2 regions of the Nocardioides panzhihuensis genome follow, and region 1 is predicted to be linked to the other one. Evidence: riboswitches for the same ligand, from Rfam matches in the RefSeq annotation. Region 1 holds a riboswitch; the other holds the start of a gene.
What was found. A riboswitch is a leader RNA that binds a small molecule or an ion and turns the genes downstream of it on or off. The one in region 1 is predicted to bind cyclic di-AMP.
Positions count from the first base shown of each region.

Region 1 (7,527 bases):
GGACCCGTCGACCGTCGCGGTCACCGCGGCGACCGCGGAGTAGGCCCCGGGCTGCGCGCCGAGCGCCGACTCGAGTCCGGTCGCGGGCACCTCGAGGACCAGGCGGGGATCGTCCCAGGAGATCACCTTGCGGACCTCGTCGACAGCGGTCGTGGCCAGCTCGGCGTAGCGGTCGGCGACGTCAGCGGATGCCTGGACCACCACGAGGGTGGAGTCGGTGCGCCGCACCTCGACCGGGCCGCTGAGCCACAGCGGCAGCCGGGTGCCCTGGGCCGCCGAGAACCCGGTGATCGCGCCGTCGGCGTCGAAGCCGACCTTCAGCTCCTCGGTCAGCACCGGGTCACCGGGCGTGCGCCACGACATCTCGACGTCGGCGGTCCAGGAGCCGTCCGCTGCCACGTTGCCCGACTCGGCGACATACCTCGCGGTGACGTCCTCGACGCCGATGGCGTGTGCGTTGCGCACCGCCACCGAGGCGGCGTCCTCCCCGTCGGGCTCCGCCCCATCACGTACGCCGGTGACCAGCTGCTCCAGCGAGGCACGGGCGCCTTCGGTGTCGGCGCGCACGACCGGGGCGGCGGTCGGGGTCGGCGCGACGTACTCGCCGCCGCCGGTCAGCCGCCAGCCGACGAAGCCTGCCAGGAGCATCACCAGCACCAGACCGGCGCCGATCAGGGCCGGGCTGGCCCTGACACGGGATACAAGAGAGCCGACCGTTCGCACCTGCGAACGATCGGCCTCTTCGGGGTCCTGGGTCAAGTGGTCCTGAGCCTGTCGAAGGCTCAGCCCGGACGGACAGCGCCCGTGTAGGGCATCTCGTCCATCGGCGAGACCTTCACACCGGTGCTCGGGTTGGACGCGTGCACGATCATGCCGTTGCCGATGTAGATGCCGACATGGCTGATCGGGCTGTAGTAGAAGACCAGGTCGCCGGGGGCGAGCTGGTCACGCGACACCTGGGGTCCGCTGCTGTACTGCGCCGAGGAGGAGTGCGGGAGCCCGACACCGGCCGCACCCCAAGCACCCATGGTGAGACCGGAGCAGTCCCACGACTCGGTGCCGGTCGCGCCGTAGACATAGGCGTCGCCGACCTGGGCGAGGGCGTAGTCGACAGCCTTCTTGGCACGGCCCGAGGGCGGCGGCAGGTTGGCGGGGATGCCCGCTCCGGCACCGGCGGCCTGGAACTCCTCGAGCTCGTCGGCCTCGAGCTCGTCGAGCTCGGCCTGAGCGGCTTCGAACTTCTTGTCGATCTCGCTCTTCTTCTTCTGCATGGTCGTCTTGACCTTGGCCATCTGGGACTTGGCGTCCTCGGTGGCCTCGCGGCGCACCTGGAGGGCCTCTGCCTCGGTGTTGTACCGAGCCAGCAGGTCGGCCTGCAGCGCGTTGTAGGACGAGACGGTGGAGAGCCCGGCGAGGAACTCCTGCGGGTCCTCGGAGGTGATCACCTGGCCGACGGCGGAGACGTCGGAGCCCTCGAACTGCCGCAGCACGGAGTCACGGAGCTCGGCGCGGATCTCGTCGAGCTCCTTGCTCTGCCGCTTCTCGTCAGCGTTGAGGTCCTTGAGCTGGTCCTTGATGTCCTGCAGCCGCAGCTTGGCGTTGCTGTAGTCCTCGTTGGCGGCCTCGGCCTGGGTGTAGAGCTTGTCGACCTTCTCACGAACGTCGTCGATGTCTGGGTCGGCCTGGGCGGGGGTCGCTGCGGGAATGATCCCGGCGACACCGATGGCGGCGATGCCGGCTGCTCCGGCAATGAGTCGCTTCCGGTCGCGTGTCACGAGCGGACGGTCTCCTTGTGTAGTCGTTGACGCCTACCGGGTGAGCTGACGGGTTCAGGCACGACCTGCCCTACCACCGCTCCTCGACCGGGTCTCCCCGATCGTCCTCGCGGCGGATACACCCCAGGTGGTCGCACTCCATGTTGCGGCGTACGACCGGTGTGGTTCCCCGGCTCCTGGCCCGCCCCGAAGCGGACCTGGATTGAGCGCGGCACTCGCGTGGGCCGGTTGACCCACTTCCACGAGCGCCAATTCCCTGCGCACACTAGCCGACGCCATCCCCCACCTGCCAACCACCCACGCCCAAAAGTTCGGCTACATACCCTCCACCAACGGCAGAGCCACCATCCGCAGCGGCGGGACCAGGCCGCCATCGGCGAGCACGTCGAGCGCCCGGCGCTCCTCGTCCTCGATGGTGAGTTCCGGGGGCGGCCCCAGCAGGACCGTGACCACGCAGTCGTGGCACGCCAGTCCCCGCACCAGGCAGGTGTCACAGTCGATTCTCGTCGTCATGTGAGTGACGGTCTCACCGAGCACCGACATTTTTGCTTTCGTACGGTTGCGTGCGGCGTGTCATCACCATCGCAGCGCAGTATTCGACGCGGTGATCGCGGACGGGGTCCCTACACTTGACCCATGGAGGTCTCCGCGTTTGCGACGCTCCCCGACACGGTCCGGGGGCGCATCGTCGCGCTCACGGCCGGGGTGCTTCCCGACGTGGCGCGGCTCCCACCCGCGCTCAAGCGGATCGCCGACTTCGCACCCGCCCGGCGCGCCAAGGCCGGCGGCGCGATGATCGCCTCGGCGCTGGACGCCGACGACGAGGTGCGGGAGAAGATCGGGAGCCAGCTGCGCCCGGCGTACGTCACCGAGGGCTCCCCCGACGACCTCGTCCTTCCCGAGGACCCGGCCGAGGCGGCCGCCGTCGTCTGGCTCGTGCGTCCCGACGGCTGGGAGGTCTCGCTCAAGGAGGCCCTGGATCGGCTCGAGGCCGCCGCAGTGCCGGCGGTCGACGCCGAGGTCGCCCGCCTGCGGGGCAAGCTCACCGCGGCCGAGGACGAGATCCGTGAGGTGCGTGCCGACCGCAAGGCCCGCATCGACGACCTCAAGGCCGACAACACCGCTCTGCGACGCAAGCTCGGGGAGGCCCGGGCCGCCGCTCGTGAGGTCGGCACGGGACTGGACGAGGCGCTGACCGACGCCCGCGCGGCGCTCTCCCGCGCCGAGGACGAGATCGCCGCGCGCGACCGCCAGCTGCGCCAGCTCCGCAGCCAGATCGACAAGCTGGAGCGCGAGGCGGCCGCCGAGCGGCGTACGTCCAAGGCGGATCGCGAGGGCGCCTCGCTGCGGGCCCGGTTCCTGCTCGACACGCTCCTCGACGCCGCGGGCGGGCTCCGACGCGAGCTCGCGCTGCCTCCCGTCACCGGCACCCCGGGCGAGCGGGTGGAGTCCGAGCTGGCCTCCGCGGACGCCGTCGCCGGTGTCGGCGTGACCAGCAGCGCTCACCTCGAGCAGTTCCTGGCCATGCCGCGGGTCCGGCTGATCGTGGACGGCTACAACGTCTCCAAGGCCCTGTGGCCCGACTCGGCGCTCGACGCCCAGCGGCTGCGGCTGCTGCGGGGGATCGCGCCGATCGCCGCCCGCACCGGCGCGGAGACGACCGTCGTCTTCGACGCCCACTCGGCGTCCGTACGCCCCACCGCCGTGCCGCCTCGCGGCGTCAAGGTCCTCTTCTCCCCCGAGGGCGTCATCGCCGACGACGTCATCCGCGACCTCGTCGACGCCGAGCCCTCCGGCCGCATCGTCCTGGTCGCGACCGACGACGCCGAGGTCGTCAAGGACGTACGCCGCGCCGGCGCCCGCACCGTCCCGCTCTCCTCGCTCTCGCCCCTGCTGGCCTGATCCAGCCGGCTTCCTGCGCCGCACCGACCTGATTCGATAGGTTCTGCGCACGTTCGAATCACCGGGAGTGGGAGACCAGCGCGTGCGGCACGCCCTCAACGCGATCGCCAGGGTGCTCCTGTGCGCCGCGGGATTCGTGATCGCCATCTACGGCACCCTGCAGCTCGACGGGCTCAAGTCGCTGAGCTTTCGTGAGGTGCTGCACGAGCCGATCTTCTGGCTGACCGTCTTCGGAAGTGTGCTGACGGGCATCGCGTTCGCGGTCCTGCAACGGCCCCAGGCCCCTTCGGGTCGTGTCCCCCAGCCAGCGGAGACCGTCGAGGCCCGCACCGCCCGCACCGAGCCCCAGAAGCACGAGACGAGCGAGAGCGCCGCCGAGGACGGCGACAAGCTGAGCCTCGTCGAGGTCGTCGGTCTCGCCGCGGGCGGCGTCATCGGGTCCGGCTGGCTCCTGGCCGTCCCCGGCCTCCACGAGAGCCTGGGCGAGGCCGCGCTCCTCGGCTGGGCCGCGGGCGGCGTGCTCATGCTCACCATCGCTGTCGTGATGGTCGAGTTCGGGCTCATCTCCCAGCGCACCGGCGGGCTCCTGTTCCACCCGCACGACGCCTTCGGGCCGTTGGTGGTGATCGTCCTGGCGGCGTCGCTGTGGATCTCGTACGCGATCAACCCGGCCGCTCAGGCAGCGGCCGCGGTCGACGGGCTGGCCGAGGTCGTCCCCGCGCTGGCCGGCCCGGACGGGCTCACCGGGACCGGCTCCGTCCTGGCGGTGCTGGTGACCGCCGCGATCATCGGCTTCGTCCTGCTGCCCAGACGGCTCGTGCTGCGTACGAACGCGGTCCTGACCCTGGTCAAGATCGCTCTCCCGGTGGTCCTCGTCGTGTTCCTGGTGCTCGCCGTCCCCGGACGTCCCGCCGGCACGGACTCGGTGCCCGGGCCCACCACGACCGGTGTGCTGAGCGCACTGATCACCAGCGGCGTGATCTACGCCTACATCGGCTTCCAGGCGCCCCTGGACGTGACCGGTGAGGTCCGTGGCGGCCCGCGCGCGGTCGCCAGGCGGGTGCGCTGGGCGGTGTACGGCACGGTCGTCGGGTCGTTCCTGCTCTACTCCGCCCTCCAGCTCGTCTACGCGGAGCACATGGCGACCTCCGGGGCCGAGCACGGCACCTCGTACGCGCGGCTGACCGACTCGGCCACGCTGGTCGGAGCGCAGATGGACTGGCTGGTCGTGCTGGTCCGCCTCGCCGCGATCATCGCCCCGATCGGCTCGGGCATCGTGTTCACCTACGCCCTCAGCCGCGAGGTCTACACGCTCAGCGCGGAGAGGTACGTCCCCAGCGGCCTGCACGAGCCGCGGGCATCGCGGCTCCCGGGCCGCAGAGGCGACTCCTTCTGGCTGATCCTGCTCGTCAACCTGGTGCTCGCCCTGGTCGTCCTGGTGGCGGTGGGCGGCGACTGGCACACCCTGGCCGTGCTCAACACGATCCCGATCCTGATCCTCTACGCGGTCACCTGCGTCGTCCTGGCGGTGCGCTCCGAGCTGCTCCGCACCGGGCTCCAGCAGCTCCTGCCCGTGGCGGCGTACGCGGCCTTCGTCGCCATCGCGCTGGTCGTCAACGAGTCTGCCTGGGACCGGGTGTGGAAGGGCGTGGCGGTCATCGCCTGGGGATCCCTCGTCCTCCTCGTGCTCCCGTGGCTCCATCATCTCCGGTTCCCCGGCCTGGGCTGGTACGACGCCAAGAACCACGGCGCGCGGCTGTTCTCCCGCGATCCGGCGAACCGTCCGTTCGTCGTGCTCGCGGTCTACCTGGCCGCGCTGACGCTGCTGAGCGCCGTCCGTCACCGGCTCGGCGACGACTCCGTCTGGAGCGTGTGGAGCCTGCGTGGCCTGGTGATGATCGTCACCTCGGGTGCCTTCGTCCTCCTCGTCGGCGCCGGCCGCCGCTACCTCAGGCAGACCCGGCTCACGACGACCCGGACCTGACCCACTCGGCCTCCTCCTCCTGGCCGGCGGCTACGAGGGTCTCCACGACGGCGTCGACCCGGGCACGGTCCTGCCATCGCCCCACCGAGCGCCGCAGCACCCCGGCGCGGCTCGCCGTCGGGTAGCGGTGCAGGCGCAGCCGCGTCGTGATGCCGACGATGTCGGTGGGCGTGACGCTCTGCGCCTGGTCGAGGTAGCGGATCAGCAGCCGGTCGGCCGTGCCGACCAGCTCCCTGCGGCGCTCCTCGCTCGCCGAGGACGCAGCCAGGCGTAGCCGATGGGCGGCCTCGGCGATCGTCGGCCCGGCGCCTCGCCGGCCGATCGCCTCGTCGGCGAGATGGTGCCAGGACGTACGCACCGCGTCGGCGAAGCCGGCCGCCGCCAGGGCGGCGAGGCACTCGGCGTACCAGGTGACGTACCTCTCCTCGGTCGGCGCCGGGTAGACGAGCAGATCCTCGGCCAGCCTCCAGCCGACGTCGGCGGCCACGGCCGACCGGCCCCGCCTGCCGACCCGGGAAGGCACGTGGCCGAGCAGGCCCACGATCTCCTCGGGCGGGCGGAGCCTGACCAGGGTGGCGGCCTGACGTCGAAGGTCCTCACCAAGCGTCTTGCCGTGGGCGTCGGCGAGATAGGTCGCGATGCCCTCGACGACGGCGGATCCCATCGGCTCGCGGTCCGGGCCCTCCGGGGTGAGGACCCAGTGGAGCAGGTTCCGTGTCGTCTCGGCGGAGGGCTGCGCCCACGACCACCGGTCGAGGAAGTCGCCCAGCCGCTCGATGTGGCCGCTGCGGGCGAGCGCGCGGACGAGCAACGCCGCCTCGACCTCGCTCCCCTCGTCCATGAGGGTCTCGCAGATGCGTTTCAGGTTCGTCGGAGTCGCGTCGGCGGCCAGGGCCGCCACGAGGCGGTCACGGCCGGCTCCCCGGCTCCCACGCAGCAGCAGGACCACCTGCTCGCGCGCCTCCTCGGCGTTCTCCCTGCCGTCGAGGCGCAGCTTGAACCAGTCCTCGAGCACGCGGCCGCCCGGACACAGCGCCCAGAACGCAGCCACGAGGTCGTGCTGCTGGCCGGGACCCGGCGTCCGACCGAGGTCTCCGATCGCGCCGAGGGTGCGCCAGAGCAGGTCCAGCGATATCTCACGGAGCCTCGGGGTGGCGTCCAGCGCGACGTACAACAGCGCCTTGTCGAGGTTCGAGCGGCCGCTGGAGGGGGCCGCGAACTGCTTCACGGTGTCGTTGACCAGCGCCGTCGCGCCGAGCAGGTGCAGGGCCCGGAGGAACCGGGCGATGTCGGGGACGGTGCGTTGCCGGAGCACGTCGTGGATGACGGCGTAGGCGATCGAGGCATCGTGCTCGGTCTCGATCGCCAGCCGGGCCGCGTCCTCGGGCGGGCGATGCAGCGCAGCCGCCGCGATCAGGATCACCCGGTCGGCGGCGGAGCCGAGGGAGGTCGCCGCGGCGGCCGGGTCGCTGTCCGCGATCCGACCGTACGCGTGCAGGGCCTGGACCGCGATCGCCGGATGACCCTGCGTACGCAGCTCCGCGAGCCAGGCCACGAACCGGTCGGCACCTTGGGCGGCGACCCGGGCGAAGGCGTAGTCGATCAGCTTCTGGGTGTTGAGGACCTCATCGGTCTGAGCGCCGTCGAGCACGGTGACGTACTCGACCAGGCCCGCCAGGTCGCCGGTCAGCGTGTCGAGCACTCGTTCGTTGAACCGCAGCGCCGCAGTCAGCCCGTCCGCGTCCAGCAGCGTCCTGGCCTGCTCACCGGCCTCGGCCGGCTCGACCTGCAACGAGCCCGATCGAGCGAACCAGCGCGCCCACGGGCGCTCCTCGTTCCCGCCCGTGGAGCCCTCGTTGCCGCCGT
Region 1 is NZ_JACBZR010000001.1:1,206,623-1,214,149, reverse strand. Features, by position in the region: gene BJ988_RS05645 (hypothetical protein) at 1-759, opposite strand, end outside; gene BJ988_RS31270 (NlpC/P60 family protein) at 783-1,775, opposite strand; cyclic di-AMP (ydaO/yuaA leader) riboswitch at 1,791-1,994, opposite strand; gene BJ988_RS05635 (hypothetical protein) at 2,091-2,288, opposite strand; gene BJ988_RS05630 (NYN domain-containing protein) at 2,412-3,677, shown strand; gene BJ988_RS05625 (amino acid permease) at 3,760-5,661, shown strand; gene BJ988_RS05620 (hypothetical protein) at 5,642-7,527, opposite strand, start outside.

Region 2 (7,527 bases), 430 kb from region 1:
CGAGGTCCTCGGCCAGGTCGAGGTCGTGGGTCATTCGCGCCAGACCGGCGAGGAGGCGTACGGACTCGTTGCGCCAGACCGCGACGATCGCTTCCTCGGGGTCCGGACGGAGTGGACCAGAGCTCATTCCGCAGGCGCCGGCGGACCGACCAACGGCCGCATCTCCACGGCCACGTCCTGCCCGGGCCACAGCTCCTCATGGAGCTGGACCATCCGTCGCCCGAGCTCGGCGGCCTCATCGTGAGAGCGGACCTCGAACAGCGAGAACCCGCCAGCGACCTCCTTGGCCTCGGCGAACGGCCCGTCGACGTGGGTGACCTCCCCAGCGGTCAGCCGGATCTCCAGCCCGGGACCGAGCCCGTCGGCGTCGAGCAGGATGCCGTCGGCGTACTGCTGCCTGATCTCGCCCTCCACCGCCTCCATCAGGGCCACCGGGGGCGGCCCGGCGTCGGGGGCCATCTTCACCAGCATCATGTAGCGCATCAGTCTCTCCTTGCGGTTGCGCGACGCTTCCGTCGAGCGTCGTCGCCTACGCGTCGAGCAGAGCCTGCCCTCTTCGACACGACCGCACCAGAAACTTTCTGCGTGTCGCGCCGGGTCGTCTCCGCGCTCCGCGCGGTTACGTCCTCAAGAGGCCTCCGAGGCCTTCTCCTCGCCCTTCTCCTCGCCCTTGTCCTCGTCCTTGTCGGACGACTCTTCCGGGACCTCTTCACCGCGCGACTTCTTCGCGGCGGCGACAGAGCGCTGCAGAGCGGCGAGCAGGTCGACGACCTCGCCGGAGGTCTTGGTGGAGGTGGGGGTCCGCTCGACCTCGCCGCCCTCGATCTTGGCCTTCACCATCTCCTCGATGGCATCGGCGTAGTCGTCGGAGAACTCCTCGGGGTGGAAGTCGCCCGCGAGCGTCTCGACGAGCATGTTGGCCATCTTGATCTCGGAGTCCTTGATCTCGCCCGCCTCGACGTTGAAGTCGGGCACCCGGATCTCGTCGGGCCACATCATCGTCTGCAGCACGATCACGTCGCCGTTGTCCGTCGGCCGCACCCGCAGCGCGGCGACGGTCGTGCGCTGTCGCAGCGCGACGGTCACCAGGGCGACCCGGTCGGCTTCGAGCAGCGCCTGACGCAGCAGCGCGTAGGGCTTGACGCCGGTGTTCTCCGGCTCCAGGTAGTAGCTCTTCTCGAAGAGCATCGGGTCGATCTGGTCCGAGGGCACGAACTTCTCCACCGCGATCTCGCGCGAGGAGGTCGTCGGCAGGTTGGCGAAGTCGTCGTCGGTGAGCACGACCATCTCGCCGTCCTCGGTCTCATAGCCCTTCGCGATCTCGGAGTAGGGCACCTCCTCCCCGTCGACCGAACAGATCCGCTGATAGCGGATCCGGCCGCCGTCGGCCTGGTGCACCTGGCGGAAGGAGACGTCGTGGGACTCCGTCGCCGAGTAGAGCTTCACAGGCACGCTGACCAGCCCGAACGACACCGCGCCTTTCCAGATCGCACGCATAGTGACTCCCCTCCGCAAACGGCAACGACTTGCCCAGTATCTGCCGGATCCCGGATTCTCGGTACCCCTTAACCCCATGCGTCACACGGCGAGCGAAAGCGATGCGCTCGATCAGCCGTCGCAACATCCGTGCAGATGCGTGGTTCTGACGTCTTCGAGCCGAGAACGTGCCGCCACTTCCGCGCACATGTGTGAAGTCGCAGGCTTCTCCGGGACTCGGGCCGTGCGATCACAAGTCGCGGCCGGTCCAGCGGTAGCGGCCGATGAGAAACGCTGCCAAGACCAGGCCGATTGAGCCTGCGAGCCACGCGAGTGCCTCCGGGCGGCGCTCCTCGGGAGTGGTCCAGGAACACATGCCCTCGCTGCGCAGCCCGGTCCCGCACGATGGTGCGTCGAGGGGCATGAGCCCGATGTAGGCAGCGACTGCGGCGGCGATCAGCGCAGCGAAGACGAACAGCACACGCAGGTAGATGGTCATGGGTCTGGGCCCTCTCTTCCCTTCGGGTGCGAAGCGGAATCGGACCCTTCCGCCAACCCGAATCGGGCCGACGGGTCGCTGATCCGCGACCCCGACACTAGGTCTGCACGGTTGAGCGCAGCGGCCGATCACCGGCCGAGGTACCCGATCTGGCGTAGCGCCCAACGACGGACGTGCCCCGGGCGCCATGAAGATCGGCCCAGATCTGCCCGGTGCAGCGACTTCGTAGAGGCAAGATGGACACATGCGTCCCATGCTCGCCACACCTGGCGCCCACGTTCCGCCGGGGGAGGAGTGGATCCACGAGGTCAAGTGGGACGGCATCCGGCTCGTCGGAGAGTCAGAGCAAGGACGTACGCAGACCCGGCTCATCACTCGCAACAGCAACGACGCCACCCCCGCCTGGCCGGAGATCGCGACAGGGCCGGAACGCGACATCGTCGTCGACGGCGAGGTGATCGCGCTCAACGACTCCGGACTGCCCGACTTCCGGGTGCTGATGGACCGCATGCACAACCGCGATGTCCGCCGGGCGGCGAGGTTCGCGGAGCGGATCCCCGCGACGTACATGGTCTTCGACCTTCTCCGTCTGGACGGGCGGCTGCTCATCGAGGAGTCCTGGGCCGAGCGGCGCAAGGTCCTCGAGGCCGTCCATGCCGACGGCGACCTGGGCTCGTGGCAGCTGCCGGCGACCTACGACGACGGGCAGATGCTCCACGAGGTGACGCGGGCGCAGGGGCTGGAGGGCATCGTGTCGAAGCGGCGCGGCAGCCGCTACCGGCCGGGGGAGCGGAGCAAGGACTGGATCAAGCTGGCCCACCGCTATCGGGCGTCGCTGGTGGTCGGCGGCTGGCGGCCCGAGGTGGGCACCGAGGGCGGCACCGAACGTCTCGGCGCCCTCCTCGTCGGACAGCCGACTCCCCAGGGTCTGATCTACCGCGGGCGGGTCGGCAGCGGCATCACCGGCAAACGTGCCCAGCGGCTCGGAGAGCTGCTCCGCGAGACCGGGCGCAGCCCCTTCGCCGGTCCCGACGTCGACCCCGACGGGGGAGTGCCGACGGTGGACGTTCGCGGCACGCACTGGGTCGAGCCCCTCCTCGTCGTGGAGGTGGAGACCCACGGCACCGCCGTCGCGTCGGCGAGCTACAAGGGCCGGCTGCGCCAGCCGAGCTTCATCGGGATCAGGGACGATGTCTCACCGGAGGATCTGTGATGGTCGAACGAGAAGAGGTACGCGTCGAGGTCGACGGCCGGGTGCTGACCCTGACCAGCCTCAGCAAGGTGCTCTATCCCCGCACCGGGATGACGAAGGGCGAGGTGCTCAACTACTACGCCCAGGTGGCGCCGGCGCTGCTGCCGCAGCTCCAGGACCGCGCCGTGACGAGGATCCGCTGGCCGCACGGCATCGGCGACATGTCGTTCTTCGAGAAGAACGCACCGGCCGGCACCCCCAGCTGGGTCCGCACGGTCATCGTTCCGACAACGGGATCCCGAACCGCCGACCACAAAGAGGGAACACTCACCTTTCCGATCCTCGACAGCCTCGCCGCGCTCACCTGGGCGGCCAACCTCTCCGCGCTGGAGCTGCACGTCCATCAGTGGACGGTCGGCGCCGATGACACCCCGGCCGGTGCGAACCGGATCGTGATCGACCTCGACCCCGGCGAACCGGCCGGTCTCCAGGAGTGCTGCGAGGTGGCGCTGCTGGTGCGCGAGGCGCTCGGCGCCCGTGACCTCGCCGCGACGCCGGTGCTCAGCGGCAGCAAGGGCCTGCATCTGTACGCCGCCCTGCCGGAGCCCGTCGAACCGGACGCGGCCACCGCGCTGGCCAAGGAGATCGCCGAGGACCTACAGAAGGCGAACCCGAGCAAGGTGACCGCGACCATGACCAAAAGCCGCAGGTCAGGCAAGGTTTTCCTGGACTGGTCGCAGAACTCCGGCTCGAAGACGACCATCTGTCCCTACTCGCTGAGAGGCAAGGACACCCCGACGGTGGCAGCTCCCGTCACCTGGGACGAGGTCACCGAGGGAGCCTCGGATCCGCTCGGGATCGAGCAACTCGGACCTAACAATGTGATCACGCGCTTATCTGAAAGGGGGGATCTCTTCACAAGCCCTACGGGCCTGTAACTATTGTTCTCTTCATGTCTAACTCCGTGCTCGTCGTAGAAGACCAAGAGGACATCGCCGCTCCGCTGGTGCGCACGCTCCAGCGTGAGGGGTACGACGTCACCTGGGTCGACTCCGGCAAGAAGGCGCTGGAGCTGCTGGCGCCCCCCTACGAGGCCGAGCTCGTGCTGCTCGACCTGGGCCTTCCCGACATGGATGGGCTCGAGGTCTGCAAGGCCGCACGGGACAACGGCTACGAGGGCGGGATCATGATCCTCACCGCTCGTGACGCCGAGATCGACCTGGTGGTCGGGCTCGACGCCGGCGCCGACGACTACCTGGCCAAGCCGTTCGCGCTGGCCGTCCTCCAGGCTCGCGTCCGGGCGCTCCTGCGCCGCTCCGGCCCGGTCGAGCCGGGCGACGACGACGACGCGCTGCGCATCGACGTGGCCGCCCACCGTGTCTACGCCGGCGAGCGCGAGGTGACGTTGACCGGCAAGGAGTTCGCGCTCCTGGCCGTGCTGGCCGCCTCCCGCGACAAGGTCGTCTCCCGGGACCGGTTGATGGCGGAGGTCTGGGACGAGAACTGGTACGGCTCGACGAAGACGCTCGACGTCACCGTCGGACGCCTGCGTCAGAAGCTCGAGGCGGCCGGTGTGCAGGAGAAGGTCGTCGCCGTCCGCGGGGTCGGATTCCGGCTCGAAGCGGCGGAGTGAGGGCCGCTCGGACCCAGCCTCAAACGGCTGTCTGCCGGTGAGATGACTCACAAACGGCGGTAAAATCACGCGTAAACGCGCGGATTCTGCCCCAGATCCGCACATTCCGGATTGGATCCGCTCGAGTTGCCATGTCACCTTGGTTGAGCCGTGCAGAACGCACGACCGGCCCCGGTTCACGCCGAATCCTGTCCCTCCGGAAGCCGGCCCCTACTACTGAACCCCCTTACCCCTCACACTCAGCAGTACGTATGGGACAGGAGCGGGGGACCCAAGATCCACGCGACTAACTCGGACGGTCGCTCGGGGTGAAGCCATCGCAAGATGGCCGGGCAACCTTCTAGCCCGAACCCGACAGCTCACCTCGCAGGCGTGGGAAGGAACTCACGCATGTCCAAGTCCGTATCCCGCCCTGCCCATCGAGGCACGGCACGCCCGTTCCGGGCGCCAAACGTATCCGTCGTCCGGACGATCGCAGGATCGCTCAGCGGCCACGGAAAGCTCCTCGGTCGCGTCACCCTCGCCAGCGGCATCGCCGCGGGCGCCCTGGTGGCGGTGCCCGCCGCCAACGCCGCACCGCCCGCCCACGAGCCGACCGCCGAGTCGGCCACCGTGGTGGAGGCTCCGGTCCTCGAGGCCTCGGCCACCCCCACGGCGATGCTCACCGACATCAAGCAGCTCGAGAGGGCTGTCGACGTGCAGCAGCGCAAGGCCGAGGCCGCCCAGAAGGCTGCCGAGGCGAAGCGCAAGGCAGCGATCGCGGCCAAGAAGGCCGCGGAGGAGAAGAAGAAGGCCGAGGCGGAGGCCAAGGCCTTCGCCGCGAGCCAGCAGGGCAAGATCGAGCGGGCGATCAGCGTCGCCTCGGAGCAGATCGGTGACCCGTACGTCTGGGGTGCCACCGGCCCGAGCTCGTTCGACTGCTCCGGCCTGACGCAGTACGCCTTCAGCGCCGCCGGTATCGAGCTGCCCCGGGTCTCGCGAGACCAGGCCGCTGCGCTGCCTTCGGTGCCGAACGACCAGATCCAGCGCGGCGACCTGATGTTCTGGGGTAGCCCCGTCTACCACGTGGGCATCTTCCTGCGCTGGGAGAACGGCCAGGCGATCATGCTGCACGCCCCCAAGCCTGGTGCCTCTGTTCGTGAGGAGGCTGCCTGGGACGGCTGGTTCGCCGGCTCGATCCATCAGGCCTGAGGCCTCTAGGGCCCGTTCCGACGGGCTCACGCCGATATATCCCTTTTGGCGACATCCCCCTGGCGCTCGCCCTCCGGTTCCCCATGCCGGAGGGCGAGCGCATATTTGAGGGGGCGGCGAATCGGGTGGCGAACCACCGGTCAAGTAACCTGTAAGACGTGGCAGGCCCCGAATTCGACACCGAGATCAAGCAGCTCCAGGCAACGATGCAGACCATCGGCCAGGTGCTGGACCTGGACGCGATGCGCACTGAGATCGCCGACCTCGGCGAGCAGGTCGCCGCGCCCGACCTCTGGGACGACCAGGACAACGCCACCCGGGTCACCGGACGCCTCTCTATGCTGCAGGGCGAGCTCAACAAGTTCACCGAGCTCCACACCCGCATCGAGGACCTCGGTCTGATGGTCGAGATGGCCCAGGAGGAGGGCGACGCCGACTCGCTCGCCGACTCCGAGGCCGAGCTGCGCCGGGTCAAGAAGGCCGTCGAGAGCCTGGAGATCCGCACCTTGCTGGCGGGGGAGTACGACTCCCGCGAGGCCGTGATCACGATCCGCGCCGGTGCCGGCGGCGTCGACGCCGCCGACTTCGCCGAGATGCTGATGCGGATGTACGTCCGCTGGGCCGAGCAGCACAAGTACCGGGTCGAGGTCTTCGACACCTCCTACGCCGAGGAGGCCGGGCTCAAGTCCGCCACCTTCGCGATCCACGCTCCCTACGCCTACGGCACCCTCTCCGTCGAGGCGGGCACCCACCGTCTGGTCCGGATCAGCCCCTTCGACAACCAGGGCCGCCGGCAGACCTCCTTCGCCGCGGTCGAGGTCGTGCCCGTCCTCGAGCAGACCGACGAGATCGACCTCGACGAGAACGACATCAAGGTCGACGTCTACCGCTCCTCGGGTCCCGGCGGCCAGTCGGTCAACACCACCGACTCGGCGGTCCGGCTGACCCACATCCCCACCGGCACCGTGGTCTCCTGTCAGAACGAGAAGTCGCAGCTGCAGAACAAGGCCGCCGCGATGATCGTGCTCAAGGCCAAGCTGCTCGCGCTGAAGAAGGCCGAGGAGGAGGCGCAGATCAAGGAGCTCAAGGGCGACGTCGCCGCCTCCTGGGGCGACCAGATGCGCAACTACGTCCTCAACCCCTACCAGATCGTCAAGGACCTGCGCACGACCTACGAGGTCGGCAACCCGCAGGCCGTCTTCGACGGCGACATCGACGGATTCCTCGAGGCCGGTATCCGCTGGCGTCGGGGTGCTGAGAAGGCCGAGCAGAACTGATCTGATGGTTGCGCAGACGCGCACCAGGCTTCCACTTCCCGGCCGCGGGGCGGCGTACGTCTATGACGTCTACGGCCCCGAGGGTGGAACGCCGATGGTGCTTTTGCACGAGCTCGGAGGCAGCGCGAAGCGATGGCAGGGGGTCGTGCCGTCGTTCGCGGCCGAGCACCGGGTTCACGCCTTCGACCTGCGTGGGCACGGGGACTCGGACTGGGCCTCGGAGTACTCGCACCGGCTCATCGCCGACGACGTCATCGTG
Region 2 is NZ_JACBZR010000001.1:780,166-787,692, forward strand. Features, by position in the region: gene BJ988_RS03595 (RNA polymerase sigma factor) at 1-127, opposite strand, end outside; gene BJ988_RS03600 (YciI family protein) at 124-483, opposite strand; gene ku (non-homologous end joining protein Ku) at 628-1,497, opposite strand; gene BJ988_RS03610 (hypothetical protein) at 1,727-1,975, opposite strand; gene BJ988_RS03615 (ATP-dependent DNA ligase) at 2,220-3,188, shown strand; gene ligD (non-homologous end-joining DNA ligase) at 3,188-4,105, shown strand; gene BJ988_RS03625 (response regulator transcription factor) at 4,120-4,800, shown strand; cyclic di-AMP (ydaO/yuaA leader) riboswitch at 5,014-5,188, shown strand; gene BJ988_RS03630 (C40 family peptidase) at 5,191-5,991, shown strand; gene prfB (peptide chain release factor 2) at 6,150-7,268, shown strand; gene BJ988_RS03640 (alpha/beta fold hydrolase) at 7,273-7,527, shown strand, end outside.
Region 2: linked by a shared signal. The riboswitch ahead of BJ988_RS03630 (C40 family peptidase) and the one ahead of BJ988_RS31270 (NlpC/P60 family protein) in region 1 are both predicted to bind cyclic di-AMP.